4 regions of the Dietzia cercidiphylli genome follow, and region 2 is predicted to be linked to each of the others. Evidence: predicted binding sites of a transcription regulator. Region 2 holds the regulator's gene; each other region holds the start of a gene.

The links. Region 2 encodes LexA, which represses DNA repair genes until DNA is damaged. Its sites were predicted from a motif close to CGAACANNTGTTCG; they were not measured.
Region 1: ABD250_RS14535 (HNH endonuclease signature motif containing protein) is a predicted target of LexA. The motif match lies at 4,747-4,760, and genes of this name have one in related genera.
Region 3: ABD250_RS02525 (HNH endonuclease signature motif containing protein) is a predicted target of LexA. The motif match lies at 5,287-5,300, and genes of this name have one in related genera.
Region 4: ABD250_RS05610 (HNH endonuclease signature motif containing protein) is a predicted target of LexA. The motif match lies at 1,860-1,873, and genes of this name have one in related genera.

The regions. Positions count from the first base shown of each region.
Region 1 covers NZ_BAAAQG010000015.1:101,547-109,421, forward strand. The annotation lists gene ABD250_RS14515 (FUSC family protein) at 1-17, opposite strand, end outside; gene ABD250_RS14520 (DUF3151 domain-containing protein) at 1-390, opposite strand, end outside; gene ABD250_RS14525 (alkaline phosphatase D family protein) at 621-2,300, shown strand; gene ABD250_RS14530 (Rv0361 family membrane protein) at 2,456-3,043, shown strand; gene ABD250_RS14535 (HNH endonuclease signature motif containing protein) at 3,128-4,696, opposite strand; gene fbaA (class II fructose-bisphosphate aldolase) at 4,934-5,977, opposite strand; gene ABD250_RS14545 (DedA family protein) at 6,169-6,804, shown strand; gene ABD250_RS14550 (hypothetical protein) at 6,814-6,996, opposite strand; gene ABD250_RS14555 (helix-turn-helix domain-containing protein) at 6,993-7,199, opposite strand; gene ABD250_RS14560 (DUF2975 domain-containing protein) at 7,199-7,678, opposite strand; gene ABD250_RS14565 (TrmH family RNA methyltransferase) at 7,710-7,875, opposite strand, start outside.
Region 2 covers NZ_BAAAQG010000002.1:122,294-130,168, reverse strand. The annotation lists gene hflX (GTPase HflX) at 1-1,426, shown strand, start outside; gene lexA (transcriptional repressor LexA) at 1,466-2,134, opposite strand; gene nrdR (transcriptional regulator NrdR) at 2,841-3,296, shown strand; gene hrpA (ATP-dependent RNA helicase HrpA) at 3,355-7,269, opposite strand; gene ABD250_RS00610 (hypothetical protein) at 7,317-7,505, opposite strand; gene ABD250_RS00605 (hypothetical protein) at 7,554-7,875, shown strand, end outside.
Region 3 covers NZ_BAAAQG010000003.1:174,926-182,800, reverse strand. The annotation lists gene ABD250_RS02550 (ABC transporter substrate-binding protein) at 1-899, opposite strand, end outside; gene ABD250_RS02545 (ABC transporter permease) at 1,034-1,975, opposite strand; gene ABD250_RS02540 (ABC transporter ATP-binding protein) at 1,975-2,739, opposite strand; gene ABD250_RS02535 (amidohydrolase family protein) at 2,736-4,142, opposite strand; gene ABD250_RS02530 (helix-turn-helix domain-containing protein) at 4,324-4,959, shown strand; gene ABD250_RS02525 (HNH endonuclease signature motif containing protein) at 5,305-6,897, shown strand; gene ABD250_RS02520 (NAD(P)-binding domain-containing protein) at 6,921-7,875, opposite strand, start outside.
Region 4 covers NZ_BAAAQG010000006.1:128,975-136,849, reverse strand. The annotation lists gene kstD (3-oxosteroid 1-dehydrogenase) at 1-108, opposite strand, end outside; gene ABD250_RS05620 (2-keto-4-pentenoate hydratase) at 169-954, shown strand; gene ABD250_RS05615 (IclR family transcriptional regulator) at 1,014-1,778, opposite strand; gene ABD250_RS05610 (HNH endonuclease signature motif containing protein) at 1,906-3,426, shown strand; gene ABD250_RS05605 (acetaldehyde dehydrogenase (acetylating)) at 3,515-4,462, shown strand; gene dmpG (4-hydroxy-2-oxovalerate aldolase) at 4,468-5,532, shown strand; gene ABD250_RS05595 (flavodoxin domain-containing protein) at 5,574-6,095, opposite strand; gene ABD250_RS05590 (ferredoxin--NADP reductase) at 6,109-7,170, opposite strand; gene ABD250_RS05585 (hypothetical protein) at 7,241-7,636, opposite strand; gene ABD250_RS05580 (3-ketosteroid-9-alpha-monooxygenase, oxygenase component) at 7,636-7,875, opposite strand, start outside.

The DNA of each region.
Region 1 (7,875 bases), on a different contig from region 2:
GTGCGGGTCCGACTCATTGACCAGGTCCAGACAACGGATGTACTCCTCCTCCTCGCCGATCGACTGCGCGGCGCGGGCCAGGGCGGCCACACACCGCAGGAAGCCGCGGTTGGGCTCGTGGTCGAACGGCACCGGGCCGAAGCCCTTCCAGCCGTGACGACGCAGTTGGTCCAGGCCCCGGTGGTAGCCGGTGCGGGCGAAGGCGTAGGCGCTGATCACGTCGCCGCCGTCGAGGGCGCGCTCGGCGAGCTCCGCCCACGCGATCGACGCGGTGGGGTGTGAGGCCGCCACCGAGCGGGGATCCTCCCCAGCGGCGATGGCGTCCTCCGCCTCCGGGTCGCCGGTGAGACGGGTGGGCGGGGGGCCGAGGAGATCTCCGAACTGGGTCATGCCCCCATTGTCCACGAACCTACGACAACCGACCGGGGTCCGACCCCCGCCGCTGTTCTCGGGGCGACACCCGATGCGCCACCCGGGCCACCCCGAGCGGTCCGCGGAGGGATCCCGGCGCCATCCGGTCCTGGCGGCTCCCGGCCCGGATCGCCCGCCCCGGTGAACTCTCCGTGACCGATCAGTGGGTTTTCTTACGCACGCGCCCGCGGGTGGGGTGAACTGGACGCATGCATTCTGCCGCCCATCCCGGTGCCTCGACCTCCCCCACCGGCCTCGACCGACGGACCGTCCTCAAGGCGGGTGCCCTGGCCGGAGCCGCGGCGGGTACCAGCGCCCTGGCGGGCCGGTCCGCGGTCGCGGGTGCCGACGTGGGCGTCTTCCGGCACGGCGTCGCGTCCGGCGACCCGATGCCCGATCGCGTCATCCTGTGGACCCGCGTCACCCCCGCACCGGACGCGGTCCCGGGATCCGGCCGCGGGGCGCCGGTCGCCGTCAGCTGGGAGATCTCGCTCGACCCCGGTTTCTCCCAGGTCGTCCGATCACGGTCCGTGGTGACCGACGCCGGCCGCGACCACACCGTCAAGTTCGACTGCACCGGCCTGGCCCCCGACCGCTGGTACCACTACCGCTTCCGTGCCCTCGGTCAGACCTCGCACACCGGCCGCACCCGCACCGCGCCCGCCCACGGCGCGCTCCCCGCCTCCGGCCGCTGGCGCATCGGGGTGGTCTCCTGCTCCAACTGGGAGGCGGGCTACTTCTCCGGCTACCGCCACCTCGAGGCGCGCGGGGATCTCGACGCGATCGTCGAACTGGGCGACTACATCTACGAGTACGGCCGAGGTGAGTACACCGGCAAGTTCGGCGCGGTCCGGCCCCACGATCCCCCGCACGACATCGTGACGCTGGCCGACTACCGGATCCGCCTGGCCCAGTACCGCACCGACCCGGATCTGCAGTCCCTGCACGCGCACGTGCCGTGGATCGTCACGTGGGACGACCACGAGCTCGCGAACGACAACTGGTCCGACGGCGCCGAGAACCACCACCCGCACCAGGGGCCGTTCTCCGACCGCAAGGCCGCCAGCTCCCAGGCCTACTTCGAGTGGATGCCCGTGCGCCCCGAGTCCCTCCGCGACGGCGGTCACCTCTACCGGCGGTTGCGCTGGGGTTCGCTCGCCGAGATCAGCATGCTCGACCTGCGCTCCTACCGCACGGAGGGACCGGACCGCTTCGACGGTCACGCGATCGATGTCACCGGCACCATGACCGGCGCCGCCCAGTTCGACTGGCTGGCCCGCGGGCTGAGTTCGTCGACCGCCCGGTGGAACGTCATCGGCAACTCGGTGATGATCACGCCCGTGCTCCTGCCCCCGCTCGAGCCACAGACCACGGCCGCGCTCACCGAGCTGCTGGGCGTCCCGCGTGAGGGCATCACCTACAACCCCGACCAGTGGGACGGCTACGCGGGCGAGCGCCGCCGGTTGATGGAGGTGATCCGCGCCGCCGGCACCCGCAACACCGTCTTCCTCACCGGCGACATCCACACCTCGTGGGCCAACGAGGTGCCGTTCGAGCCGGCGAACTACCCGGGCGCGGGTGTCGGCGCGATCGAGTTCGTCACCCCGTCGATCACCAGCAACAACATCGACGACATGGTGAACCTCCCCGAGGGCAACCCGTTGTCCCAGACCGCGCAGGGGGCCCTCACTCAGGTCAACCGACACGTGCGTTGGGTGGACCTGGACCGCCACGGCTTCACGGTGGTCGAGTTCACGACCGACTTCGCCCACGCCGACTACTGGGCGCTGGTCGCGCGCGAGGACCCCGCCAGCGGCGCCTACCCCATCGCCAGCTGGCGGGTCCGGCACGGCACCGATCAGCTGGAGCCGGCCGGCCTGCTGCCCTGATCCGGCTCGCCAGGAACCACGCGGGGCTGCCCGGGGCGGCGCATGAGCGCGTGCCACCGCGGGGCGGCACTCACACCCGACTCACAACGTCGTGGACTACGGTGGCGTGTCGATGCGCCCCGCCCGGGGGCACGACGCGGTACCGGGAGTGATGGATGACGACGACGAGCCAGCAGCCACCCGAAGACGGGCCCGATCCCGGGGATCACACGGGCGGGCGTTCAGCAGACGCTGCCCGCGGCGGCGCACGTACCGGCGATGGCCGGCGAGGCGGACTCCGTGTGGCGCTCGTGGCGGCGGCCGTCGTCGTAACCGCGGTGGCCGCCGCACTCGTGTGGCTCGTCGCGGCCGGGCCGATGTCGTCCTCGGATCGCGCGGAGCGCGCGGTCGAGCAGACTCTCCGCGACATGACCGCCTCGGACTCGTTCGCCGAGTTCAACAGCCATCTCTGCGCCGAGAACCGGGTGCCGCAGGACCTGGTCGACAACATCACCGCCTCCGGCGAGCAGACCGGCACCGACCTCGACGCGATGCTGCGCGAGTCCATCGCGGGTTCGTTCCCGCAGGATCTCGAGGTCACCGGGGTCGAGATCGAGGGCGATGTCGCCACCGCCACCGTGGAGTCGGAATCCGACGAGTCCGCGCCGGAGCAGGTACGGATGCTCAATGAGGACGGCGCCTGGAAGGTGTGCGAGCCCGGCGTGGGAATGGGTGCGGTGCCTCAGGGCGATCAGCCCGGCTGAGTTCCCGCCGGCTGATCGCCCTGAGTCTGATCGCCCTGAGACACGAGGGCACGCCACGCGCCGCACACACGAGCCGTGCAGGAGTCAGGCGGGGTGGGTGCGGTGGGCGCCTGGTGGGTTGGTGAGGTGGCCGTCGTCGGTGATGAGGCGCTCGAGGTGTTGGCGCCATCGGTGGTCGAGGATCCGGTCGCGCGCTTGGGCCAGTGGGCCGTGTGGGGTGGTGCGGTGTTCGTGTCCGGTTTCGGTGATGATGGTCAGTTCACCGAGTGGGCCGGGCCGGTAGGCGCAGTGGCCGAAGGTCTTCTCGCGGTGGTGCTTGCGGCACAGGCAGATCAGGTTCCACTCGGCGGTGGGTCCGCCCAGTTCCGGGCGCAGGTGGTCGAAGGCGATGACGTGGTCGATCTCGCAGTCGTGGGCGTCGACGGTGCAGCCGGGGTGGCGGCAGGTGCCGTCGCGCAGCCGGATCCTCTCGGCCAGCGCCGGGGTGATGAAGTACTTGAGCACCGCATCCGGTGTGTCCTGAACGCCCGGTTGCGGGTCGATCAAGTCGAACCGCACCTTGGCGTCGCCGCCGGAGAGCAGTTCCTCGCACAGCCAGTCGAAGCTGGCGTAGGCGCCGTTGACGAACTGCACCCGGTTGGGCAGGCCCTGCGCGATGCTGTCGATGACCGAGATCCGGATGGGCTTGTCGGTGCCCCACGACGCACCCGGCCGCGGCCCGCCCGGCGGCGGACCGCCCGGCCGCGAAGCTCCTGGCCGCGGACCGCCCGTGCCGGCGGTCGCGCCATCTGTGTTGTCGGCACGGTGGGTGTCCTCGGGGTCGTGCAGGGCGGTGCCGATGTCGTCGGTGTTCGGGTCCCCCAGGGCGCTCAGGGCATCGGCGCGCAGTTGGTCGCGGGTGCGGGGATGGCCCGAATCGCAGGCGGCGCGGGCGGCGGCGTCGATGCGGCGGCGGAGTTTCTCGGCGTCCCCGCTGGGCAGGTGGGCCCACATGCTGGTCATGCCGTCGCGGCCGGGGCGGAACCGGACGGTGCGCTGCTCGACCGCGGCGTCGACCGCGTCCTGGGCGGCCCGGGAGTCGTGACGTTCCCTTGATGCGTCGACCGCGGTGTCCAACGCTGCGCGACTGGGCCGGTGGCCGCCGTCCAGGTCCCGGCACAGGGCTCCGATGACCTCTGATTCCACTGCCGCGATGATCTCATCGGGGATGTCGGCCAGCCGGCAGGCGGTGTCGATGGCCAGTTGCTCAGGGAACAGTCCCCGATCGACGGCCTTGCGCAGCAGCGGAAGGCGGGTGTGGATCTGCACCCCGGCGGTCACCAGACGACCGGCATGCCACCCGGTCAGCGACATCGCCGCCGCCAGGTGATCACGCGCCCGATCAGCCGGATCCAGGCGGGCGTAGGCAGGACGAGAATCGGCGGGGCCGGAATCGCCAGGCTCCCGGCCGGGGCCTGACCCCCGCGCCTCCCGATCGAGCCGGCCCATCGCCTCCACGAGGTGATGCGCGGCCTGCAGGCGGGTGGCCGCGGCGAGGTTCTGCGCCAGAGTGGCCGACCGCGCCACCTCGCTCAACGCCTCGGCGCCCAGCGTGTCGAGAGCCTCCGGCACGGCGCGAAGCGCCCCGAATGCCGCCGAACTCGTCGTCGTCATCATCGGATCCACCACCGCACCCCCCTCCGCCAATCAGACTCGCCACCATTCGAACGTGTGATCCATCTTATCGCCCGGGGCGGAACAGCACAAGTGTTCGATCCAGAATTGCCGGGCATGGCGCCCAGACCACCCGGTGATCACACGACAGCGGCGCCTCTCCACTGGAGGAGAGACGCCGCTGGTGGCACCGACCCCGTCGGGTCGCCGTGAGTGTGATCAGGCCGAAGCCGCTGGTCAGGTAGAGGCGCCCTTGGACTTGCCGGCCGACTTGAGGTCGTTGCACGCCTCGACGACCCGCTCGGACATCCCCTGCTCGGCCTTCTTGAGGTACGAGCGCGGGTCGTAGACCTTCTTGTTGCCGACCTCGCCGTCGATCTTCAGGACTCCGTCGTAGTTGGCGAACATCTGACCGGCGATCGGGCGGGTGAACGCGTACTGCGTGTCGGTGTCGACGTTCATCTTGATGACGCCGTAGCTCAGCGCCTCCTCGATCTCGCTCTTGGCCGAGCCCGAGCCGCCGTGGAAGACGAAGTCGAACGGCAGGTCGCCCTGGTTCAGCCCGAGCTTCTCCACCGCGACCTCCTGGCCCATCTTGAGCACCTCGGGACGCAGCACGACATTGCCCGGCTTGTAGACGCCGTGGACGTTGCCGAATGTCGCGGCGAGCAGGTAGCGCTGCCCGGTGTTGCCGGCCCCGAGCGCGTCGATGGTCGCCTCGAAGTCCTCACGGGAGGTGTAGAGCTTCTCGTTGATCTCGTTCTCGACACCGTCCTCCTCGCCGCCCACGACGCCGATCTCGATCTCGAGGATCTGGTTGGCGCTGGCCGTCTTCTCGAGGAGCTCCTTGGCGATCTCGAGGTTGCGGTCGAGCGGGGTGGCCGAGCCGTCCCACATGTGCGACTGGAACAGCGGGTTTCGTCCGGCGTCGACGCGCTCCTGGGAGATCTGGATGAGCGGGCGCACGAAGGTGTCGAGCTTGTCCTCGGGGCAGTGGTCGGTGTGCAGCGCGACCAACACGTCGTACTTCTCGGCCACGATGTGCGCGAACTCGGCAAGTGCGACCGCGCCCGTCACCATGTCCTTGACGTTCAGGCCGGAACCGAACTCCGCTCCACCGGTGGAGAACTGGATGATCCCGTCCGAGCCCGCATCGGCGAATCCCTTGATGGCCGCATTGATGGTCTCGGAGGAGGTGCAGTTGATCGCGGGGTAGGCGAAACCCTCCTGGCGAGCCCGGTCGAGCATGTCCTTGTACTGCTCCGGGGTGGCGATAGGCATTGACGATCCTCCAGATTTCGGCACTGTGACTCATCCCATCCTACGAGGTACCGCGAGGTGGCGGGCCCCGGAGGACCAGCGGGGGCACGCCTTCAGCGGTTTCCCAGCAGAGCGGGTCTACGATTCCCGAGGTGAACACGCACCTGGTGGCCGAACAGGCCCAGCACGTCCTGGCGCTCGGTCCCGGATTCATGGACCCGGAGTTCTGGCTGTCCGGCGACGGACCGTTCGGCAACGCGATACTCCCGGCTCTCCTCGCCGTGGTCTTCATCGAGTCCGGTCTGCTGTTCCCGTTCCTCCCGGGCGACTCACTGTTGTTCACCGCGGGACTGCTCACCCAGCAGGACAACCCCTTCGCACCACTGTGGGTGGTGCTGGTGGCCGCCCCGATCGCGGCGTTCCTCGGCGACCAGGTGGGCTACTTCATCGGCAACCGGTGGGGCCACCACCTGCGGGAGCGGCCGGACGGGCGGATCTTCAAGCAGGTCTACATCCGCGAGGCCCACGAGTTCTTCGACAAGTGGGGGCCGGCCACGATCATCCTGTGCCGCTTCGTGCCGATCGTCCGCACCTACGCGCCGCTGGTGGCGGGCATGGCCGGGATGCGCTACCGCGTGTTCGTGCTGTTCAACATGGTGGGTGCGGTGTTGTGGGCCGCGGGGGTGACCGCACTCGGCGCATGGTTGGGGCAATTCGCGCTGATCAAGGAGCACATCGACCTGATCCTCATCGGGATCGTGTTGGTCTCGGTCACACCGATGGCCATCACCGCCGGGCCGAAGCTCGTCGACCGCATCCGCAACGGACCCTCCGCGCCGGCGGTCTGAGCCGGGTCTCTACCGTGGTCGTCCGCCCCGCCAACGGAGGGCGGCGACCGTCGCCCCGACCACCAGGACCACACCGATCCCCTGTAGTCCCGGGGAGTCGTCCGCCCCGCCGAGGACGATCGCCACTCCCCCGAGGCCCACCACGCTCAGCACCCCGACGAGGACCAGGGCGAACCCCGCTGCGCTCCTCATTCCTCCACCCATTCCAGCAGGTCCCCGGGCTGACACTCCAGCACGCGACACATGGCCTCGAGCGTGCTGAACCGCACCGCCTTGGCACGCCCGTTCTTCAGCACCGCGACGTTCGCCGGCGTGAGTCCCACCCGCTCCGCGAACTCACCCACGCTCATCTTGCGCCTGGCGAGCTCCACGTCGATCCGCACGACGATCGGCATCACACCACCGTGTCCATCTCGGACCGCAACGAGGTGGCCTGCCGGAGGAGTGCCCGCATGACGACCATGAGCAGCGCCGCGACGGTGATGATGACGACGACGAGGAAGAGCAGCAGCGGCAGTCCGGGATCGTTCGCGTTGACGCCCACGAGCACCAGGACGAGCACGAGCATCCCCCAGGCCGCGACGATCGCCCCGAGGATCACGTCGACCCAGATCAGTGACGCGTCGGTGAAGATGCGGTCGTCCTTGACCAGCGTGAGCAGCTTCCAGGTGGCCACCACCACGACCTGGATGCACAGCACCCAGTAGATCGACACCGCCGTCAGTGGCCACCGCAGGTGTGCGTCGCCCGGCGATGTCTCAGCCATGTGCGCGAACTGCCTGGGCAACGACATGGTCTGCAGCAGGAGCAGTACCGCGAACAGCACCACCAGGGACACCCGCAGCGGCAGGACCGCTCGTCTTTCGATCTCCATCTCACGACTATGGATGATTACCTATCGAAAATCAATAGCTATCTCCTCGGCCGTTCGCAGCGTGCTCGCGGACCCACGCGTGCATCGCGATCCCCGCGGCCACGCCCGCGTTGATGGACCGGGTGGAGCCGAACTGGGCGATCGACACGGTCTTCGCCGCCCGTCGTCGCGCGTCGGCGCTGACCCCGGGACCTTCC
Region 2 (7,875 bases):
TGACCGGGCCACACGAGACCATGACCCTTCGGTCGGAGAATTCCAGCTCGAGGAGCGCTCCTCGCTGCGCCGGGTCGTCGGGTTGTCGACCGAACTCCAGGACGTCAACGACGCCGAGTACCGCCAACTCCGCCTCGAGCGGGTCGTGCTGGTCGGGGTCTGGACCGAGGGCACCGCCGCCCAGGCGGAGGCCGCGATGGCCGAGTTGGCACAGCTCGCCGAGACCGCAGGCTCCGAGGTCTGCGACGCGCTGATCCAGCGCCGCGACAAGCCGGACCCCGCCACCTACATCGGTTCGGGGAAGGCCAAGACCCTGAAGGACGTGATCACCGCGACGGGGGCGGACACGGTGATCTGCGACGGCGAGCTCACGCCGGGTCAGCTCATCGCGCTCGAGAAGGTCGTCAACGTCAAGGTGATCGACCGCACCGCGCTGATCCTCGACATCTTCGCCCAACACGCGACCAGCCGTGAGGGTAAGGCCCAGGTGTCCTTGGCGCAGATGGAGTACATGCTCCCGCGACTGCGTGGCTGGGGTGAGGCACTCTCCCGGCAGGCGGGTGGCCGGGCGGGCAGCAACGGAGGCGTCGGACTCCGTGGTCCCGGTGAGACCAAGATCGAGACGGACCGCCGCCGAATCCGGGAGCGCACGGCGAGGCTGCGCCGTGAGATCAAGGGCATGAAGCAGGCCCGGGACACCAAGCGGCATCGCCGTCGCGCCACCCCGGTGCCGTCGATCGCGATCGCCGGGTACACCAACGCCGGGAAGTCGAGCCTGCTCAACCGCTTGACCGGTGCGGGCGTACTGGTCCAGAACGCACTGTTCGCCACGCTGGACCCCACCACACGGCGGTCCGAGCTCCCCGACGGGCGGGTAGTGGTCTTCACAGATACGGTCGGATTCGTCCGACACCTCCCGACCCAGCTCGTCGAGGCGTTCCGCTCGACGTTGGAGGAGGTCGTGGACTCCGAGCTGCTCCTGCACGTGGTCGACGGATCGGACGCCTTCCCCCTGCGCCAGATCGAGGCCGTCCGCACCGTCATCAACGACGTCGTGGAAGAGCAGAAGGCCGAGAGGCCCCGCGAACTCGTGGTGATCAACAAGGTCGACGTCGCTGACCCGGTGGTGTTGACGGAACTGCACCACGCCCTGCCGGACGCGGTCTTCGTCTCGGCGGCGACGGGTGAGGGGTTCGACGAGCTCCTCGACCGAATAATGCGGGTGGTCGCCTCCGGGGACACGGAGGTCACACTCGAGATCCCGTTCACCCGGGGTGATGTGGTCTCCCGTGTCCACGCGGAGGGCGCCGTGGTGGACGAGGATCACACGAAGGACGGCACGAGGATCGTGGTCCGGCTTCCGGCCTCCGTGGCCCGAGAGCTCGGGGAGTATCGGGTCCCCGGATCCCGTGACGGTGTCGCCTGACCCCGTCGACGGATCAGGCGACACCCGGTTCCGGCCGGTTCAGAGCTTGCGGAAGACCGTGACGACCTTTCCGAGGATCGTCGCGTGCTCCCCGGGAATCGGACTGAACGACGGGTTGTGGGGCAGGAGCCACACCCCGCTCGAATCCCGGCGGAAAGTCTTGACCGTGGCCTCCCCGTCGATCATCGCCGCCACGATCTCGCCGTTGTCCGCGACGTTCTGACGGCGCACCACCACGTAGTCCCCGTCACAGATCGCGGCGTCGATCATCGACTCGCCGACCACTCTGAGCATGAACAGGTCCCCGGAACCCACCAGGTCGGAGGGGAGGGGGAAGACCTCCTCCACCGCCTGCTCGGCGAGGATCGGACCGCCGGCCGCGATCCGCCCCAGGACAGGGACGTAGACGGGTTCCACGGCCCCGCTGGGACGCGTCTCCTCCTGGACGGGCGCGCGACGACCTCGGGACCGCTGCCCCGGGACGCCGTGGACGTCGACCGCCCGCGGCTTGTGCGGATCACGGGTCAGGAAGCCCTTCTTCTCCAACGTCCGCAACTGGTGGGCCACCGAGGAGGTCGACTGCAGACCGACGGCGTCACCGATCTCTCGGATGCTCGGGGGATAGCCCCGGTCCTTGACCGTGTCGTGGATGTGCAACAGAACGCTCTTCTGGCGGGTCGTCAGGGCCTCGAAGTCGGGCTTGGGCATGTGGGGGTCCCTTCGGCGAATGGGTGTTCGACGTCGCTATCTGTGTACACCCTACTGCCCGTCGGACGTGAGCGCCACACAGGTGTTCGAAGAAATGTCGCCACGAATGTCGACTCTGTCGGACCCGCGTGATACAACTCTAGGCAGGTTCGGGTTCGAACAGATGTGCACAACAAGGCACACGGGCGTGCGAATGAGGTTCGCACACCGTATCGAGTTGGGAGTTCTCATGACCGTTATGGAGATGCAGCCACGATCGCGTCCCTCCGTGCCCTGGACGGAGGTCTGCGTGACCGATCACGACCGGCCCGTTTCGTCCAGGGTGCATCCCCGCCCTGATGCCGGGGCCCGTCCCGTCATCCGCACGCTCGACCGGGGGCGCCAGACGGCCACGCGGTCGGTGGCGCCCGGACGGCGAGTGCTCGTCCGCCCCGCGTCCGCGGAAAGGGTCAGGGCATGCGGTAGCGAGGCGAGGTCGAGTGCGCCGGTGGTGGACGATGTGCCGACGTGGGCTCTGGTGGCCTGTGGAATCGTCTTCGGAATCCTGATGCTGCTCGCGTTGGCACTCCTGGGCGGGCCCGCCTACGCGTGACCCACGGTATCGCCTCCTAGAATGGACCCGGGACGGCGGCCCGTCGCCCCCGCGCCGCCGTCGGCTCCGGCCGGCGGAGCGGTTCGGACCAGGTCGACGAATGGCGAAGCTGGAATGTACTGCCCCATATGTCACCACGAGGACTCACGGGTGATCGACTCGCGGTCGGTCGACGAAGGGCAGGCGATCCGGCGTCGGCGCGAGTGCCCCGACTGCGGACACCGGTTCACCACCCTCGAGACCCCGTTGTTGACCGTCCTCAAGCGCAACGGTGTGACGGAGCGTTTCAGCCGCGACAAAGTGGTCCGCGGTGTGCGACGCGCGTGCCAGGGGAGGTCGGTCGACGAGGACGCGCTCCGGCGGCTCGCGCAGCAGGTCGAAGACGCTGTCCGGGCCGGCGGCGCCTCAGAGGTCCCCGCTCACGAGATCGGGCTGGCGATCCTGGGGCCTCTACAAGATCTGGACGAGGTCGCGTATCTGCGATTCGCCTCCGTGTACAAACAATTCAGTTCCGCTGCGGATTTCGAGAGCGAGATCATCGCGCTTCGCGAACGGCACGCTGCTCACTAGTCCCGGTCCTCTCCGCGTCGCACCGGGATCGGTTCCTGTGTACGGGCGGTGTGAGGGCTCAACGCGCGTTCCGCCGGGAGAGCGCGGCGGCGACCGCCTTCTCGATCCTCTCGGCGGAGACCGGGCGCGCGGTACCCAGAGACTGCGCGAAGAGGCCGACACGGTATTCGGCCAACATCCACCGGAGATCCCGGGCTGCCCGCGCCCCACCCGGTCGTCGGCGGAGCGCCGCCGTCGCCTCCGCGACAGTGGCCTCCGACTTCTCCAACCGGGCGGCGAGCTCCCGGTACCTCGACGGTGACTTCTCCGCGAGGTCCAGCCTGAGGTCGATCGCCCTCACGTGGCGTTCCAGTTGCGGGAGGACCTCCGCCGGGTGTCGGGCGAGGAATCCCTTTCCCACGAGGAAGTCCAGAGCGGGCCTGACGTCGTCCGCGAGGTCGCGTGGTACCTGGTCCAGCCGGGCGGAGACCGACTGCGCGGCGACCAACGCCGGAAGGGCGGCGGAGATCGAGGCCGTGATGGCGGCCGGCGCCTCGGATCGGGCGCGCGCGCGCACCTCGTCGAAGTCGTGCACGGTGAGTACCGGCTCTCCTCTGCGTCCGGCGATCAGCCGCCCGCACGCCGCCAGCGCCGCGTCCGAGACCAGTCCATCGGCACCCTCGTGGGGATACTGGGTGAGCGCGAGGCGTTGCTCGACCGGACGACCCCGGACTATCGATGCCGCCGAGATCAGGTCCGCTGAGATCAGGGTCAGTACCGCTGTCGTCTGCGCGGCTCGACGTTCCGTCTCTGTGGCGCAGGCGATCCGGTGGATGCCGTCGGGGCGGACCTGCAGGGCCGGGTAGACCGTCACCTCCACACCGTCGACCGTGCCGGTGATCGAGGGCGACAGGTCCCCGATCGTGTCCGCGGTCCACGCCCGATGAGGTCCGTCATCGGGGACGAGTCTGGAGTTGAGCGTGGCACGGACCTTGTCCACCAACCGACTGCGTAGTGCTCCCAGGTCCGTACCGGCCGCGACGACCTCGTCACCGTCGACCACCTCGAAACGCATGCGGAGATGGTCGGGGAGCTGTTCCGGGTGGAACTCGCGGGGCTCGACGGTCGTGCCTATGCGGGCCGAGAGCGCGGCGGCGAGCGCCACGGGGAGCGGTGCCGACCGCGGGGCGAGGTCACCGGCCAGCAGTGCCGCGTACTCGGCGGGCGGGGAACACAGACGCCTCAGGTACTTGGGGAGCGTCCGGAGCATCTCCGTGTACAGCTCCTCGCGCAGGCCGGGGACGAGCCACTCGAAGCCGGACGTCGCGACCGAGGACAGCTGGGGGAGAGGGACCCGCACGGTGATGCCGTCGGAGTCGACCCCCGGGTCGAACGAGTATCTGAGCTCGAAGTCCCGCTCGCCCTGGCGCCAGATCGGCGGGAACTCGGAGGCGGCCGGGGCGGTGTCCGACGTGCGGATCTGCTCGGGGCGAAGACGCAGACGATCCGGGTCCTCCCGGCCCTGCTTACGCCACCACGATTCCAGGTGGCGGCCGGAGGTGATGTCCTCGGGGAGCCGCTCGAGGTAGAACCCGACCAGGGTGTCGTCGTCGATGACGAGGTCGCGGCGTCTACTGCGGGTCTCCAGCTCCCGCGCCTGTTCCACGGCCACGGCGTTCTCCATGATCACCGGGATGCGGGTGGTCCATCGTCCCTCGACGATCCCGTGCCGGACGAGCATCTCCCGCGCGAGCGGTGCGTCGACCCTGGAGAGGAGGATGCGACGCGCCTCGACCACGGGCAGCCCCAGGAGCAGCACCTTCTCGTAGGCCATCGCCGCGCCCTGGGCGTCGGACCAGTGCGGCTCTGAGTACTGGGTGCGGACGAGATGCCCCCCGAGTAGTTCGATCCACACCGGATCGATGCGCGCGACGTCCCGGGCCCACAGTCTGGAGGTCTCGACCAACTCGGAGGCCATGATCCATCGCGGCGGCTTGCGGGCGAGATCGGAACCGGGGAACACCTGGAAGCGGATACCGCGGGTGCCGCGGAACTCCCTGGTGTCCTCGTCCTTCATCCCGACGTTGGTGAGCAGTCCGGAGAGGATCGCCTTGTGGAGGTCGTCCTCCGCGGCGTGACCGGACGGTGGATGCCAGCCCCGCTCGCGGCACATGCTGGTCAACTGGGCGGTGAGGTCCTGCCACTCGCGGATCCGCAACCAGTGCAGGTACTCGGCCTTGCACATTTTCCGGAACGCGCTGCCGGAGAGCTCGCGCCGCTGTTCGGTGAGGTAGCGCCACAGGTTGAGGTAGCCCAGGAAGTCGGAGGACTTGTCGGCGAAGCGCCGGTGGAGCTGGTCCGCCTTGTCGCGCTCCTCGGCGGGCCTCTCGCGGACATCCTGCACGGTCAGGGCCGCGACCACGACCAGGACATCCCCCAGGGCGCCGTTTCGGTGGCCCTCCACGACCATCCGGGCCAGACGGGGGTCGAGGGGGAGGGACGCCATGTCGCGGCCCACCCTGGTCAGGTGCGGGCGTTCGTCGTCGTCGGTCCGGAGCGCCCCGAGCTCGGTGAGCAACGTCATGCCGTCCCGGACGGCCTTGCGGTCGGGTGGTTCGACGAACGGGAAGTCGTCCACGGCTCCCAGGTCGAGATCGGCCATCGACAGGATGACCGACGCCAGGTTGGTGCGCAGGATCTCCGGGTCGGTGAACTCGGGTCGGGAGTCGAAGTCGTCCTCCGAGTACAGACGGATGCAGATGCCGTCGGCGACGCGGCCGCAGCGGCCGGCGCGCTGTGCGGCGGAGGCCTGCGAGATCGGCTCGATCGGCAGCCTCTGGACCTTGGTGCGGGTCGAATAGCGGGAGATCCGGGCGAGGCCGGTGTCCACGACGTAGCGGATCCCCGGGACCGTCACCGAGGTCTCCGCGATGTTGGTCGACAGGACCACGCGCCGGGTCGAATGCTGACGGAAGGCCCGTTGCTGCTCGGCGGAGGTGAGCCGGGCGAAAAGCGGAAAGATCTCGGTGCTCTTGAATTTCCGCCCCCGGAGCACCTCCTCGGCGTCGCGGATCTCGCGTTCGCCGGAGAGGAAGACGAGTACGTCGCCGTCACCCTCGGCCAGGAGCTCGCCGACCGCATCGGCGAGCGCGTCCAGGGGGTCGAGGTCGATGGTCCGGTCCGCGTGGTCGACCTGGAGCGGCCGGTACCGGATCTCCACGGGGAAGGTGCGACCGGAGACCTCGATGACAGGGGCGGGATGGCCCGCCGGATCCGCGAAGTGGCGGGCGAAGCGGTCGGGGTCGATCGTGGCGGAGGTGATGATGAGTTTGAGGTCCGGCCGCCGGGGCAGGATCTGCCGGAGGTAGCCGAGCAGGAAGTCGATGTTGAGGCTGCGTTCGTGGGCCTCGTCGATGATGATCGTGTCGTAGGCGCGCAGCAGCCTGTCCCGTCGGATCTCGGCGAGCAGTATCCCGTCGGTCATCAGTTTGACCGCGGTGTCGGCACCGGTACGGTCGTCGAAGCGCACGGCCGACCCCACCAGCCGGCCGGTCTCCACCCCCAGTTCCTCGGCGATGCGCTCGGCGACGGACCGGGCCGCCAGCCTGCGGGGCTGGGTGTGGCCGATCATCCCGCGCACGCCGCGGCCGAGTTCCAGACAGATCTTGGGGATCTGGGTGGTCTTCCCGGATCCGGTCTCGCCGGCGATCACCACGACCTGGTTGTCGCGGATCGCCGCCGCGATCTCGTCCTTACGGGCGCTGACCGGCAGTTGTTCCGGATACTCCGGGGTCGGAACCGACTCCGCACGCCGACGCAGACGAGCGGCGGCGGCGTCGATCTGCCCGCCCAGGTCGTCCAACTGGTCGGCGCGGGCCCTGCGGATCCGCGACCGGAACCGGTGGGCGTCGAGGATGCCGACGTCGTCGAGCCGGACCAGGAGATCGTGCCGGGCCCGGCGCAGTTCGGGGGCGGGCGCGGGAGACGTCGACATGGTGTCCGCCAGGGTATCGGGACCCGGTGTGGGGATCGATCCGGGTGTCAGGCCGTGCCACCCTCCCGGCGGGACTGGATGCGGGTGTAGCGCTGGTGCAGTCGCTCCCGGATCTCCTCCGGCTCGTACGACTGCCGCCGGCGTTCGGTCCGTGCGGCGAGGATCCCGGTGGCGGCCACTCCGACCACCCCGGCCGCGCCGACCATCTTGAGCCACTGCCGTCCGCGGGGTGCCATGGCGTCAAGGGTAGATCCTCTCGCCGGGGCACCTGGCAGGATCGCACCATGAGTCTCGACACCGTCCCGCTGGCCGCCGCGGCCCACCGCACCCGGACCGGGGACCTGTGGTTGTTCCGTGGGCGCACGACCGCCGACCGGCTGATCCAGACCCTGACCAATTCCCCCGTGAACCACGTGGGGGTGGCGGTGGTCCTCGACGACCTGCCCCCGCTGCTTTGGCACGCGGAGATGGGCCGGGCGTTGACCGACGTGTGGACGGGGCGTCGGCAACGGGGCGTCCAACTCCACGACCTCGAGGCGGCGGTGCGCCAGTGGACCGGTCCCTACGGACAACGTGCGTGGTTCCGCCAGATCTCCCCGGAGACCG
Region 3 (7,875 bases), on a different contig from region 2:
TCCGGGTCCGCGAAGTACTCGACCTCGGCCTGCTGCAGGACCGGAACGAGCATCTCCAGGCACGCGGAGTTGTCCTCGAGCTCGGCCGAGCGCACCGCCATCATGGACTTGTAGATCGGGTACCCGGTGTCGTGGAGCAGCTCGTAGGCCACGGGCTTACCCCACTCGGCGACCTCGTTCTCGTAGATGAACGGCTCGGCGCTGGCGTAACCCTGTTGCGCGACCGACCCGCCGGCCGCCACGAAGTTGGACGGCGACCCGTCGTAGCTGCCGTCGACCTGCTCGGGGTCCAGGATGCCCTCACCGGTGAGGTAGTCCATGTACGCGTTGCCCTCGAAGTACAGGACTCGGGTCCCCTCGTCCTTGAGGTCGGCGATCCGCGCCACGTCGGGGTAGGTCTCCGGGTCCCACATGATCATCTGCGGGTTGATGTCCAGCGGCGCGAACACCCCGATCGTCGGATTGTTGAGCGAGTTCTGCACGGCCTGGTCGGAGTCCACGTAGCCGAGCATGATGTCGGTGTCCTGGTACATCTGCGCGGTGACCTGCTGGAAACCGATTGCCGGGCCACCGGTGCGGATCTCCACGTCCACCCCGGTGTACTCCCCCGAGGCGAACAGCGGGCCCGAGACGGCCTTGGCGCCCGCGTCGATAGTGGGTTCCGGGCCCAGCAGCTCGTAGAGGTGTCCGTGCTCGGCCTCCGGGTTCCAGTCGGTCTGGACGACCACGGTGGCGGGGCAGCTCTCGCTGAGGTCGACGGCCCCGATCTCACCGCTGTATCCGGACGCCGCCTCGGCGGACTCGGAATCGGAACCACCACAGGCGGTCAGTGTGGCGGCTCCGAGGGTGCACAGGGCGGCCACGGAGAGCACGGTCCTGGTGGTGTGGGTGCGGCGCATCTGGGTCTCCTCCCGGGGGCCGGATCAGGCCTCCCGTATTGACGTGATCAATATCTATAGTGAAGCGGTGCTACGTTTCGGTTGTGTTGCCGGTCGGGCAGATGTGGGTTACGGCCGGGGCGAGACTCTCGCCATCACCGCTGGTCGTCGGCGTTGTACCACCGCCCCACCACCTTGCGGGAGAGTAACCCGAAGGCCAGGAACACGGCCACACCGAGCAGCGAGGCGAGCAGGATGGAGGCGAACAGTTCCGGCGACTGCAGCCGCGCCCGATAGGTGTCGATGAGGATGCCGATCCCCGGGTCCCCCTGCTTGAAGAAGAAGTCGCCGACGATCGCCCCGACCACGGAGAGCCCTGCGGCCACCCGCAGGCCCTCGAACAGCGCGGGCAGCGCCGCCGGTGCCTCGAGTTTGCGAAGCACGGTCAGTCGGCCGGCGTGGTGAAGCCGGAAGAGCCTCCGCAGACCCGGGTCCACGGACTTGAGGCCGAACAGGGTGTTCGACACGATCGGGAACAATGCGATCAGCACGCAGACGAACACCCGCGCGGTGAACCCGAAACCGAACCAGAAGCCGATCAGCGGCACCAGCGCGAGGATCGGGATGCACTGCAGCACCACGGCGTACGGGAACAGCGAGCGCTCCGCCCACGTCTCCTGACTCATCAGGATCGCCCACACCACCCCGATCACGAACGCGATCGCCAGGCCGGTCAGGGCGACGACCGTCGTGCGACCCAACGCCTCGAGCATGGCCGGAAAATTGGGCCCGAGGAACCCGTCGGTGATCACGACGTGCGGCGGGGGCAGCAGGAAACGGCGGGCGGGTTCGAGCACGACGTAGCTGACGAAGTACCAGAGGGCCAGGCAGGCGGCCAGGACGACCAGCGGGCCGCCGATCCGCACGAGCGCCCCGTCCGCGGAGATCCGGCGCCGCCGCCCGGTCTCCGCCGAGGTGGGCGCGGTTACCGTGGTCGCCCCGCCCGGGGCCGGGGTGTCGGACCCGGGGTCCGCGTCGGGCTCGGCCGAGGTGCTGCCGGCCGAGGTGCTGCCGGCAGCGGTGGTGGTGGTGTTCATCAGTGTGCCTCCTCCAGAGCCTGGGAAACCTCGCCGACGAGGTTGATGTAGTCGGCCGAGTACCGGACCTCGGGGTCGCGGGGGACGTCGAAGGGGACGTCGATGGTGTGGACGATGCGGCCGGGACGCCCGGACATGACGACGACCCGGGTGGACAGGTACACGGCCTCGGCGACCGAGTGGGTGATGAACAGTCCGGCGAACCGTTTGGCCGCGAACAGCTCCAGGAGCTCGTCACCGAGTCGCTGCCGCGTGATCTCGTCGAGGGCCCCGAACGGCTCGTCGAACAGGAACAGCTCGGGCTCCAGCGTCAGCGACCGGGCCAGCGACACCCGCATCTTCATCCCGCCGGACAGTTCTCGCGGCAGGGAGTGCTCGAAGCCGGTCAGCCCCACGAGGTCGATTGCCTCCTGCGCCCGCTGCCGCCGCTCGGCCTTGCCGATCCCGTCGAGCTCGGCGAGCATCTCGACGTTCTGGGCGACGGTGCGCCACGGCAGCAGCGTGGCGTCCTGGAAGACGTACCCCACCCGGTCGGTGCCGGTCTGCAAGTAGCCGTCGGTATGGGTCGCCAGGCCGGAGGCCAGCCCGAGCAGTGTGGACTTGCCGCACCCGGAGGGTCCCACCACGCTGACGAACTCTCCGGCCCCCACGCGGAGATCCACGCCCTCGAGCGCGCGGGTGCCGTTGGGGTAGGTGACCCCGACGTCGGAGAAACCGAGTATCTCGGTACCCGGCCGGAGGACGGGGCGGGCTGGGGTCGTCATGGTGCCTCCTGGAGATCGGGCGGGTGGGTCGAGGCCTGTGTGAGGGTCGAGGTCTGTGTGAGGAAGGGGTCGACGAGGACGGACGCCCTCGCGGACACCATGCGGCCCGCGCGAAGCACGATCCGGTCCACGGGCGCGTCGGCGATCACGTCGTCGAGCCCGCTCGCGCGCACGAGCAGCAGATCTGCGCGGCGGCCGGGAGCGGGACCGGCGGGCGGCAATCCCATGACGTCGCGGGCGCCGTCGGTGACCAGGTGCCATGCGGTGTCCATGTCGAGGTGGGCAGCGATGACCAGCAGCATCGCCGTCTCGATCGCGTCGGAGCGGCCGACCGGGTTGAACGGGTCGCGCACGTTGTCCGCACCCGCGCCCACGGTGACGCCGCCGTCCAGCAGTGCCCGCACGGGGGGCAGCCCGCGCGGCGTGGACGTGCATTCCGCCCGCCCCTGGAGGTAGAGGTTGGTGACGGGCAGTGTCACCACTCCCACACCCGCGCCGCTCAGCGCGGTGGCAGCGGCCGACTGACCGGACGCGTCCATCGTGCCGATCCGGCAGCAGTGACCGGCCGTCCGGATTCGGCCCGGTTCCCACGAGGCCACCCGGTCGGTGAAGGCCGTGAGCATGCCGTGGTCGCCGTCGAGGAACTCGTCGACGTGCAGGTCCACGCCCACCCCGAGCTCTTCGGCCAGGTCGATCAACCTGTGTGTCTCCGCGGCGGTGTCGGGGGCGATGTGCGGGGCGCCACCGATGAGGTCGGCCCCGGCCGCGATCGCGTCGCGGGCCCGCTCGGCGGGGTCCTCATCGCGGACCATCACCGCGATCTGCAGGTCCAGCACGTCCGCGAGCTCGTCGCGCACCCGGACCATGGCCCGGACTCCGCGGAGCGGGTCACCCTCTCTGTGCAGATCCACATGGGTGCGCACCGCCGTGGTGCCGCTGGCCACCAGTCTCCGCGCCGCCGCCAGCGCCCGTCCGTGGATCTCGTCCTCGTCCACGGTGACCGCAAAGGCCCGCCACGCGTCGATCGCGGCGCCCAGATCGCAGCCCGGTGGGCGCGTCGCACCCCAGCTCAGGGCCTTGTCCAGGTGGGCGTGCGGTTCGGCGGGCGCCGTGAGGGCCATGTAGCCGCGACCGTCGATCACCGCCGGCCCCACAGGCCCCGACCCCCCGGTGGTGTCGACTCCCGCGTCGGTGACCGCCACGACCACTCCGCCCGCGATGTCCACGTCGACCACCCGGCCGTCGAGCAGCCCCACCCCGGCGATGCGGTCGACCTGCCTCCCGGCGGTGCCGTCCGGCTCCGGGGCGGTGATGCCGGACCTGGCGGTTGCGCCGTCCAGCCTCGGGGCGGCAGCGCCTGGCTCCGGGGACCCTTCTCCACGCTGGCGGGTGAGTGTGTCCACTGACTGGGTTCTCCTGCTCTGCCGGACCGTCCCCGGCCGGGTCGGTGTGGTGCCTTGCGCTTTCGACCAGGACGCGGGATATTGACCTCGTCAATACAGATCAGTGTCACGGGTCGGTGTTTCGCCCGGATTACCCCGCCGGATCTGATCTGTAACCGCTCACTGCCGATGGGAGACACCGGTGTCGGGGTTACGTGGCGACGGACTCGCGCGCCTGGGTGCACGCATCCGGCACCACCGTCAGCAACTCGGCCTTACCCTCGTGGCGGTGGCCGGCCAGGCCGGCATCTCGCAACCGTTCCTCAGCCAGATCGAGCGTGGCAAGGCGGCCCCGAGCATGTCGACGCTCGAGGGGCTCGCCCACGCATTGGGCACCACACAGGCGCACCTACTCGAAGCGGTCGACGCCGTCGCCCCGACGCCCGGAGGCCCCGACGCGCCGGCGGGCGACCCGTCGACGGCAGGCGACTCGCCACCGGCGACGGGCGGACGCGTGGACATTCGTCGCGCCTCCGAGGGCGCCGTCCTCACCCGCGCGGAGGGCACCGTCGGAGGGCACACCCGACTACTTCCGGGCGGGCCCAACGACACGCAGTTCCTCGAGTTCGTGGAAACCAATCACGTGCCGGGCCGATTCTTCGAACACCCGGGCCGCGAATGGGTGTACGTCACCAGGGGCACGGTCCTGCTCGAGGTGGGCGAGTCTCTCAGCCGACTGCAGGCGGGGGATGTCGCGAGGTACGACGGCACCCTCCCCCACCGCTGGTACGTGCCCGAGGGCGGGCAGGCCTGCCTGATCGTGGCACGACCGGGCTGAGTCACCGCCCCACACGGTTCCGACCTGCGTTGCCCTGCAGGGGCCGAGCAGGGCACCCCAGGTCGGGACCACCGGATCCGCACCCGCACCCGCACCCGCACCCGCACCCGCACCCGGACCCGGACCCGGACCCGCACCGAATCATCCCGTGCCATCCCGCGCCGCCCGGAGTCCCTTCTTCTCCACGGACACTCTCCCGCCGGCACTCCGCCGAACCCCGTCGGACCGTCGCCCCACACCCCGCTGACCTGCGATGCCCTGCACGCCGCGTGCAGGGCATCGCAGGTCAGGCCCACGGAATCCACGCCTCCACACCGTGTCAGATCTCGAACATACTATCGAACCATGATCGCGACACCTCCCCCTGCTTCCGACGACGTCGAGCCTCCCGAGGCGCTCATCCCGCCTCCCGGATTCACCACGTGGACGGGGCCCGCACTCCCCGTGCTGGTCCCCGAGGCGTTCGCCCGGTGGGACCCGGGCCAACAACGCGGCTACCTCGCCCAGAGGACGATCTGCGCGGCCGAGGGTCGGACGCTCGCCTACGCCTACGACTGTGTCCGTTCCGCCACCGATCGTTTCGCCACCGAGCACGACCGCCATCGTGATCCGTGGGACGCCGCCGCCACGATGATCGGCGCCTCTATGGCGCTCTCACGCCACGGCGCATCCCGTCTGGTGACCACCGCGGTCGAACTGACCGAACGGCTCCCCCGAACGGCGGCGCTACTGGCGACGGGGTGGATAGGAATCCTCGCCGCGCACACCATCGCCGAGGAGACAGCCCTTGTGGCCGATCACCTCATGCCCGAACTCGATCGGCGGATCAGCGACGGGTTGGCTCCCACCAGGCGCCGGACCCACCCGCCGAGGCTCGGCCCATTGCGCAAGATGCTCATCAAGACCGTCGCGGCCTGCGATCCACTCGGTGCCGATGCCCGCGCCCGGCAGGCGCGACGTGACCAGGACGTGGAGCTGGTGCCCCTCCGGGACGACCGTGCGATCATCTCGGCCACACTCACCGCCGAGGACGCGCTGGAGATCGCGGACCGTATCGAGGCCCTCGCCCGCACCGCCTCGGCCGACGATCCGCGCCCCCTCGGCCAGCTCCGCGCCGCCGGATTGCTCGCGCTCAGCCGCGGCTGGGCCTGCCTGCCCGACCCGCAAGGAGAACACCCCGCCGACCCGGAAGCCCGGTCTGCGGCTCGCCGGGTCATCATCCACGCATACGACGATGGCACCCCGGACAATCGCGGCATCACCCTCGCCGGGTACGGGCCGATCACCCGGCACACCGCCGAGGAACTGCAGCGCGACGCCAGGCGGCGGGTCAACGCACTCTCCGAACTCGCGGATCCGGACACCGCCGCTGCGCGGCGCCACACCCCGTCCGAGGCCCTGGCCCGCTTCTGTCGGGGGCGCGACGGTACGTGCGTTTTCCCCGGCTGCCAGACCTCCGCCGAGAAATCCGACCTCGACCACATCGTCCCCTTCGACCATGACCACCCCGACCAGGGCGGACACACGACGTGCGACGACCTCGGCACCCTCTGCCGCTTCCACCACAGACTCAAGACCGACGGGGTGTGGGCCTACTACCGGGAGACCGACGGTTCATACGTGTGGATACACGGCCCCCACCACCCGAACAGGGACCCCGCAACCCGCATCACGACCTTCCCCACGGGGCCTTTCGCCGGCCACGCCGCACCACGACACCCTGAGGCGAGCCGACTACAGCGGGAGGCAGCCGAAGCGGGTGAGACCGGCTCCGGATCGGCCGAGTCGCGGCGGCGACCCCACCTGCGCCACCGTCGCGATGTCGAGAGACGCAACCTCCGTGCGCAGGCTCGACTCTGGCGACAGGCACCACAGACCGGTCCGGTGTCTCCGCCCACGCCGTCGACTCCCCTGTCGGACGAGGAGCCCCCGTTCTGATGGGCTGCGCGCGACTCTCGACGTCAGAAGCGCGAGCTCGTCGGATACCACCCGTCGGAGGCGTCGTGGGGACCGATGGATCGGACCTCGATGTGCTCGAACGACGCGAAGTCACCGGCGAGCCTGTCCCAGTTCTCGCGGGTGATCGCAGTGGTGATCGCCGAGGCGATCCGCCCGATCCCGCCGTAGATCCCGGAGAGCTGGTTCCCGGTGACGCCCATGGAGGCCCGCGCACCGGTCGAGAAGTGGTGCAGCCGGGTGAGCCACGGGGCGGTGCCCGGATCGCGTTCGGTGAACTCGAACCCCGGACCCAGGTAGGGACTCCGTCCGGCCGGGTGATCGACCGCGGGAGGGTGGCGGTCGGACCACAACGCGATGTCGTCGACGAACTCGGTGAGCTCCGGACGCATCTGCAGGTCCACCTGGTATCCGGTCGCGGACAGCACGACGTCAGCGTGGAACCGCCCCCTGGTGGTGTCGATCGCGATCTCCTGCCCACCGGTGCCGGTGTGGACCATCGAGACTGCGTTCCACCCACAGCCGGTGTGCAAGGCGAAGCCGGAGTGAGTGAAGCACCGCCACACCGCGTGCTGCGTGGGCGGCTGCGGAAGACCTCCGGACATCACGCCGAAGTCCCACTTGCGCTGGTCGTCCAGGTCGTAGAAGCGCTCCTGCATGCCCGGGAACTCCATCCACCGCAGCGGGTTGGAGGCCGGGACCGTCGCCCGTCGCACGAACACATGCGCCCGGACGGCGCCGTGGTCCAGCGCGGTGGCCGCGTTGTCGAACCCGGAGGCGCCGCCGCCCAGCACCGCCACCCGCTGACCCCGCAATGCGGTGAAGTCGATCGGGTCCTCCGTGTGGAACCAGCGTTCGCGGGGCAGAGAGGAGATGAACTCCGGCACGCGCACACCGCCCCCGCCCGCGAGCCCGAGTGCGCAGACGATGCGCCGGGCGGTCAGCGTGGTCTCCCGACCC
Region 4 (7,875 bases), on a different contig from region 2:
TTTCTCCACGAGGACCACGCTGAGGCCCTTCTTCGCTGCTGCGAGGGCGGCCGTCATGCCTGCTCCACCGCTACCGACGACGACGACGTCGAACTCCTGGTCTGCCATGTAGAACACGTTATAGAACCGGGGGCTCGAGCGCCACACGGTCGAGGTAGCATCCCGGTCATGCTCAATGAGGAGACCCGCGCCACACTCGCCCAGCGACTCTGGGACGCCGAGGCCGACGTGGCGCCCATCGCGCCGCTCACCGCCGACCATCCCGAGATGACCCCGGATGACGCGTTCGAGATCCAGCTCGTCAACATCCGCCGCAAGCTCGAGGCGGGCGCGGTGGTCACCGGTCACAAGGTGGGTCTTGCCTCCAAGGCCATGCAGGAGATGATGGGCGTCGACGAACCCGATTACGGCCATCTCCTCGACACGATGGAGTACCCGGAGGGGGCGCCGGTCGAGGCTGCCCGGTTCTGCTTCCCGCGCGTCGAGGTCGAGGTGGGCTTCATCCTCGGCGCCGACATCCCGCCGGAGGGGTGCTCGCAGGAGGAGGCCGCCGCCGCCATCGAGTGGGTCGTGCCCTCGATCGAGCTGATCGACTCGCGCATCCGCGACTGGAAGATCACCCTGCCCGACACGATCGCCGACAACGCGTCGTCCTGCGGGTATGTCGTCGGGCAGCAGCGCGTGCGGCTGACGGACCTGGACGTCGCCGCGATCGATGCGACCCTCTACAAGAACGGCGAGTTCCTCGCGTCCGGCCGCTCCGACGCGGTCCTGGGCAACCCGCTCAATTCGGTGGGCTGGTTGGCCTCGACGGTCGCCAAGTTCGGCGTCCGCCTGCGCAAGGGAGACGTGATCCTGCCCGGCACCGCGATCCGCGCGATGGACGCCGCGCCCGGCGATTCCTTCCGCGCCGAGTTCGCGGGCCTGGGGGACGTGACCATGGAGTTCCGCTAGCGCGGGGGTGCAGCCAGTGCGGGGGTTCGGCTGCGGCGCTCACGTTCCCTCGGCCCTCGTCACGTCCGGTCCGTCGCCATCGCGCGACTGGCGGCCGCGGCCACCCTGGTGACCAGTGGCTCCAGTCGAGTGAGTGCCGCACTGTCCGCCGCGCTAGCGGAGAGCGCCGCCACCGCTCGTGTTCCGCAGGCGCCGTCCTCGTCGTCGTCGAACACGGGCGCGGCCACGCAGTAGAGGCCGGGCGTGAGCTCGGCGCGATCCACCGATCGCCTTCTGCGCCGGATCTCCGCCAGCTCCACGGCGAGCGCATCCGGCGAGGTGAGCGTGGTGTCGGTCCAGGCGATCAGCGGGCCCTGCGACACCCGCTCGGCGGCGGCGTCGTCGAACGCCAACATCGCCTTGCCCACTCCGGTGCAGTACGCCGGAAGCCCGCCGCCGATCCGCGACGGTGATGGGATCGGCCGCGGACCGTGCAGCTTATTGAGGTACACCACCTCGTCACCGTGCAGCGTGGCCAGGTGCACCGTTGCCCGGGTCGCCTCGAAGAGGTGCGCGAGGAACGGTGTGAGTACGCGGCGGGTCCGCTCGTATGCCGGCGAGGCAGGAATCGGATCCAGCTCATGCACCAGCGGCCCCAGTCGATAGCGCTGGCCGATTCGCGTGACCGCATCGTTTCGCTCGAGTGCGGTCAGGAGGCGAAGGGTCGTGGACTTGGCCAACCCGGCCTCGCGGGAGATCTCGCTCAGTGTCAGGCCGGTTCCCGCCGCCGTCACCCGCAGTACGTCGAAGGCGCGGTCGACGGGGGAGACGGGCGGTTCGGTCATGCGGTGAGTGTAGCGCGGAGGTCCGACATCGAGTGACGGATGATCCGAACACTTGCGCGAGTGAAGTGGTGACGTTAGAGTAGTACATATGTTCGATACAGGCGCCGCGGGGGGAGGGTGGTCGGTAATGAGTGCGACGACGACGAGTTCGGCGGCGTTCGGGGCGCTTCGCGCCGTGCCGGAGGCTCTCGACACGTTGGGCGCCGAGGCGTTGAGCGAGGTGGCGCGGTCGGCCACTCTGGCGCAGAACCTCGCCGCGGCCACCCGACTGCAGGCCGCGCATCACCTCGTGGAGGCGATGGGCCGGCTCGACGAGGCCACCCACGATGACAAGGTGCGTCCGCGTCCGGCGTTTGCCCGCCTGGATCCGGCTGATCGGGCGCGTGATCACCTGGCGGCGGCGATGTCGCTGACCGGGTGGCACGCCGGGCGTCTGGTGACCGCCGGGGTGCAGATCCACACCCGCCTTCCGCTGCTGCGCAAGGCCGTCGATCGGGGACTGTTCCCTGAGCAACTGGCCATCGACACCGCCTGCCGGCTGGCCGACATCCCCGATGAGATCATCGCGGCAGTGGAATCAGAGGTCATCGGAGCCCTGTGCCGGGACCTGGACGGCGGCCACCGCCCCAGCCGCACAGCGTTGGACACCGCGGTCGACGCAGCCAGGGAACGTCACGACCCCCGGGCCGCCGAGGACGCCGTGGCCGAGGCCGTCGAGCGGCGCACCGTCCGGTTCCGCCCCGGCCGCGACGGCATGACCAGCATGTGGGCCCACCTGCCCAGCGGGGACGCCGAGAAACTCCGCCGCCGCGTCGACGCCGCCGCCCGCGCCGCCTGCGATTCGGGCCATCCCCGCACCCGCGACCAACTGCGCGCCGATGCCCTGTGCGCCCTGGGGGACCCGAACACCGACGACATCGGCACCGCCCTGCACGACCCCGAGGACCTCCACCGCGCCGACAACACAGGTAGCGCCGGCACGGACACGCCGCCGGACGCTACGCGGCCGGGAGCTTCGCGGCCGGGTGCGTCGTGGGGCACCGACAAGCCGGTCCGGATCTCGGTCATCGACAGCATCGCCCAGGGCCTGCCCAACCGGGTGCAGTTCGTCAACGGCGCCTACGCCAGCTTCGACTGGCTGTGCGAGGAACTGCTCTCCGGCGGCGAGGCCACAGTGCGGTTCGAGCTGATCGACCCGCAACCCGGCGTCCAGGACACACCGGATGCGGTGCTCAAGTACTTCATCACCCCGGCGCTGGCCGAACGGATCCGGCTGCGCGACGGCACCTGCCGCCACCCCGGCTGCACGGTTGACGCCCACGACTGCGAGATCGATCACGTCATCGCCTTCGACCACCTGCGCCCGGAACTGGGCGGACCCACCGCCGAGTGGAACCTGATCTGCCTGTGCCGCAAGCACCACCGCGAAAAGACCTTCGGCCACTGCGCCTACCGGCCCGGCCCACTCGGTGAACTGACCATCATCACCGAAACCGGACACGAACACCGCACCACCCCACACGGCCCACTGGCCCAAGCGCGCGATCGGATCCTCGACCACCGATGGCGTGAACACCTCGACCGCCTCTTCGCCGACGACGGCCACCTCACCAACCCACCAGGCGCCCACCGCACCCACCCCGCCTGACGGGCGACTCCGGGTTCCGTCACGCAAGCTGTTCCGCTGAGCGGCACGCCTGATTGTGGCGGAGAAGACAGGTGGAGAGACTGTCGGTATGACAGAGAAGACCATGCTCACCGCCGCGATAGTCGGGTCGGGAAACATCGGCACCGACCTCATGTACAAGCTCGAGCGCAGCGAGTTCATCGAGCCCAAGTGGATGATCGGTATCGATGCGGAGTCCGAGGGGATGAAGCGCGCCGCAGACCACGGACTGACCTGCATGTCCGGCGGGGCCGATGAACTGCTGGCCGCGATCGAGGCGGGAGGCGAGAAGCCCGACCTGCTGTTCGAGGCCACCAGCGCCTACGTCCACAAGGCCTACGCGCCCCGCTACGAAGCCGCGGGCATCACCGCCATCGACCTCACCCCCGCCGCGGTGGGTCCGATGGTCATCCCGCCCGCCAACCTGCACGACCACGTCGACGCGCCGAACCACAACATGGTCACCTGCGGCGGCCAGGCCACCATCCCGATGGTCCACGCGGTCTCCTCGGTCGTCCCGGTGGAATACGCGGAGATCGTCGCCTCGGTCTCCTCCGAGTCGGCGGGGCCGGGCACCCGCGCGAACATCGACGAGTTCACCGAGACCACCAAGCTGGCCATCGAGAAGGTCGGCGGCGCCAAGCGGGGCAAGGCGATCATCATCCTCAACCCCGCCGAGCCCCCGATGATCATGCGCGACACCATCTTCTGCGCGATCCCCTCCGGCGCCGACCAGGACCTCATCACCACCGCCATCCGCAAGCGCGAGAAGGAGATCCAGGAGTACGTGCCGGGGTACCGGCTGCTCCAGGAACCACAGTTCGATCCGCCCACCGAGATCACCGGGGGGATGGCGCGTGTCGCCATCTTCGTCGAGGTCGAGGGGGCCGGGGACTTCCTGCCGCCGTATGCCGGGAACCTCGACATCATGACCGCCGCCGCCACCAAGGTCGGCGAGGACATCGCCCGGACCAGGCTCGGCAGGACCGAGCTCACCACCACCACGCTCGGAGTGTGAGGACCATGGACAGGACCAACCCGTACAACGCAGACGCCCGCGCGTACAGCCCTGAACTCGACATCCGCATCACCGATTCGTCGCTGCGTGACGGCTCGCACCACAAGCGGCACCAGTTCTCCGTCGACGACGTCCGCGAGGTCGTCGCGGCGCTCGACGGGGCCGGGGTCCCCGTCATCGAGGTCACCCACGGCGACGGCCTCGGCGGTGCGTCCTTCAACTACGGCTTCGCCAAGTCCTACGACCAGGACCTCATCAAGGTGGCGGCCGAGACCGCCACGCAGGCCAAGATCGCGTTCCTCACCTTGCCGGGACTGGGGATCAAGGACGATATCCTGGCCGCGCGGGACAACGGCGGGTCGATCTGCCGGGTCGCCACCCACTGCACCGAGGCCGACGTCTCGATCCAGCATTTCGGATACGCCCGTGAGCTCGGGTTGGAGACCGTCGGGTTCCTCATGATGAGCCACACCCAACCCCCGGAGGTGCTCGCGAAGCAGGCCCGCATCATGGCCGATGCGGGGTGTCAGTGCGTGTACATCGTCGACTCGGCGGGCGCGCTCGTCATGGACCAGGTGTCAGACCGGGTCGCCGCGCTGGTCGCGGAGCTCGGCGACGACGCGCAGGTCGGCTTCCACGGGCACGAGAACCTCGACGTGGGCGTCGGGAACTCGATCATGGCCATCCGCGCCGGCGCGCAGCAGATCGACGGTTCGACCCGCCGCTTCGGCGCCGGCGCCGGCAACACACCCGTCGAGGCGCTGGTGGGCGTGTGCGACAAGCTCGGCATCACCACCGGCGTGGACTTCTTCAAGATCGCCGACGCGGCCGAGGACGTGGTGCGGCCGCTCATGCCGACCGAGTGCGTGGTCGACCGGTCGGCGTTGATGCTCGGATACGCGGGCTGTTACTCGTCCTTCCTCAAGCACGCCGAGGGGCACGCGAACCGGTACGGCGTGCCGTCATCGGAGATCCTCATCCGCGCGGGCGAGCGCCGCCTGGTGGGCGGACAGGAGGACCAGCTGATCGACATCGCGCTGGAGATCCAGAAGGAGCAGGCGGGCGTCTAGGCCGCATCAGTACAGAACGCGGCAGTTCGTCGACGGTCCCGTCAGGTGCCGGTCGTGGTGTGCCCCTGCGCCCAGTCCACGATCGGTCCGAGGGTGGACTCGTCGACGAACTCCACCCGCTCGCGATTGAGCAGGAGGCGGGCCATCGGTTCGTCCGGTGTCTTGCGCAGTTCCCTGCGCAGCGCGGCCATGAGCACGCGGTCCACCCACCGCAGCCGGTCCGGGTCCAGGTCGCCGCGCAACTGGAAGACGGTGACCTCGCGACCGGAGGCCGCCACGAGTTTCTGTGCGAGGGTGCCGCGACCGGGGTCGTCGGCGGGGGACAGGGCGACGACGACGAGGGCCGCGGGGCCCGGAGCCGAGCGGATCGCCCGGATGATGCGTCGCCGACCGAGGATCGTCGTGACGTATTGAGGTGCGAGGACGATCAACGGGTCGGCGGCGGCCGCGTCCCCGATCGAGGCGAGATCCACGGCGCGCGTCCCGATCTTCTGGGCGAGAGCGTCCGCGTACCTCTGAGTGGAGCCGTATCGGGAGGTGAAGGCGACGACAGGGTGGTTCACACCCTGGAGTCTGTCACTCGGAGTACGAGACCTCGACGCGATCGGTCTTGGGCAGGAGCTGGCAGCTCAGGACGTACCCCTCCTCGACCTCCTCCGGGTCGAGGATCCCGTTGTGGATCATCTCGACCTCGCCGGACTTGAGGATGCAGGCGCAGGCCGAGCACTCGCCCTTGCGGCAGGAGAACGGCGCCTTGATCCCCTTCGACAGCAGGACGTCGAGCAGCGGGGTGTTGCGGGGCCATGAGATCTCGTGGGTCTCGTCGTCGAGCTCCACGATCGCCGTGGCCGGCCCGGCGCCGTCGTCTCCAGGCGAGTCGTCGATCACGATCTCGGCGAACGGATCGCCCTCGATCGAGGAGAACGCCTCGGTGTGGATGAGGTGCATGTCGGCACCCGAGCGGCGGAGCCCGTCCTTGACGGTCTCCATGAACGGCGCCGGGCCGCAGATGTACGACTGGCGCTTGGCCGCCACCGGGTGCAGGAGATTGCCAATCATCTCGGGGGAGGGGATGCCCGACACCGACTCGAGCCAGTGGAGCACGGTGAGCCGATCGGGGTTCTCCCGCTGCAGGGCCTGCAGTTCGTCCTTGAAGATCACCGACTTCTCGTCACGGTTGGCGTACACCATGGCGATGTGACCGGTGCCCTGGGCGAGCGCCGACTTGAGGATCGACATGACCGGGGTGACCCCGGAGCCGGCGGCCAGGAGGATGAAGTCCTGGTCGAGGTTCTTGGGCGTGAAGATGCCCGACGGGGCCAGCACGTGCATGGTCATGCCGACCTCGGCGTTGTCACACAGCCAGTTGGATCCGTACCCGTCGACCGTTCGCTTGACGGTCACCTTGAGTCGGGAGTCCTCGGTGGGGGAGCTCGAGAGCGAGTAACAGCGCGCCACGGACCCGGTCTTGTCGCTGGGGATCCGCAGGGTGAGGAACTGTCCGGGGGTGTACCGGAAGTCCTCCTCGGCACCGGCGGGGATCTCGAAGACGATCGACTTGGCGTCGGCGGTCTCCTCGATCACCTCGGCGATCGAGAGTTCGCGCACGAAAGAGCCGAGTTGTGGGGTGGCGGTCATGGATTGGGAGCCTATCGCTTGAATGCGGCGGGGCGGGAGATCACTCCCGGACGTCTTACTCTGGGACGTCTCACTCCGGGACGTACAGGGGGTTGACCATGTGATCGGCGTCAGCAGGATCCACGCCGTCGGCGAGGGTGATCAGACCCTCCGCGTAGGCGTACCGGATGCTCGCGAGCATCCGGGGGCAGGTGTCCTCGCCCTGCGGCCGCTCGCCGCCGTCCCGCCATTCGGCGAGGACGGGGCACGCGCGGTCACTGCTCGCGGTCCACTGGATGGAGGTGTGCTTCTCGCTGTTCTTCCGGACGGACACACAGGTGCCGCACGCACGGCACTCGACGGGGTGGAAACCCGCTCGGGTGTAGGTCTCGCGGTCCAGATCGGTGTCACCGTGCAGTCGCGCGGCGCGCGCCGGGTCGGTCTCGTCCCAGGTGGGCGCGCGCCGCGAGTCGTGTTGCTTGAACATCACTTCTCCGCGCGGGAGGCGCTCGCTTCCCCGGCGACCTCGGCCATGCCGGTGTACTGGGTCTGCTCGTCCGAGATCTCGGCCTCACCGGCCTCCTGCTTGCGCATGTTCTCGGCGACCTCGCCCTCCCAGTACTGGTTGGCGGCGGTGGTGTCGACCTCGAACTCGAACCGCTCCTGCATCTCGGGCTCGACCTTGTCGCGGTCCACGTAGAACTGCTCGTACCACCGGCGGAGCTG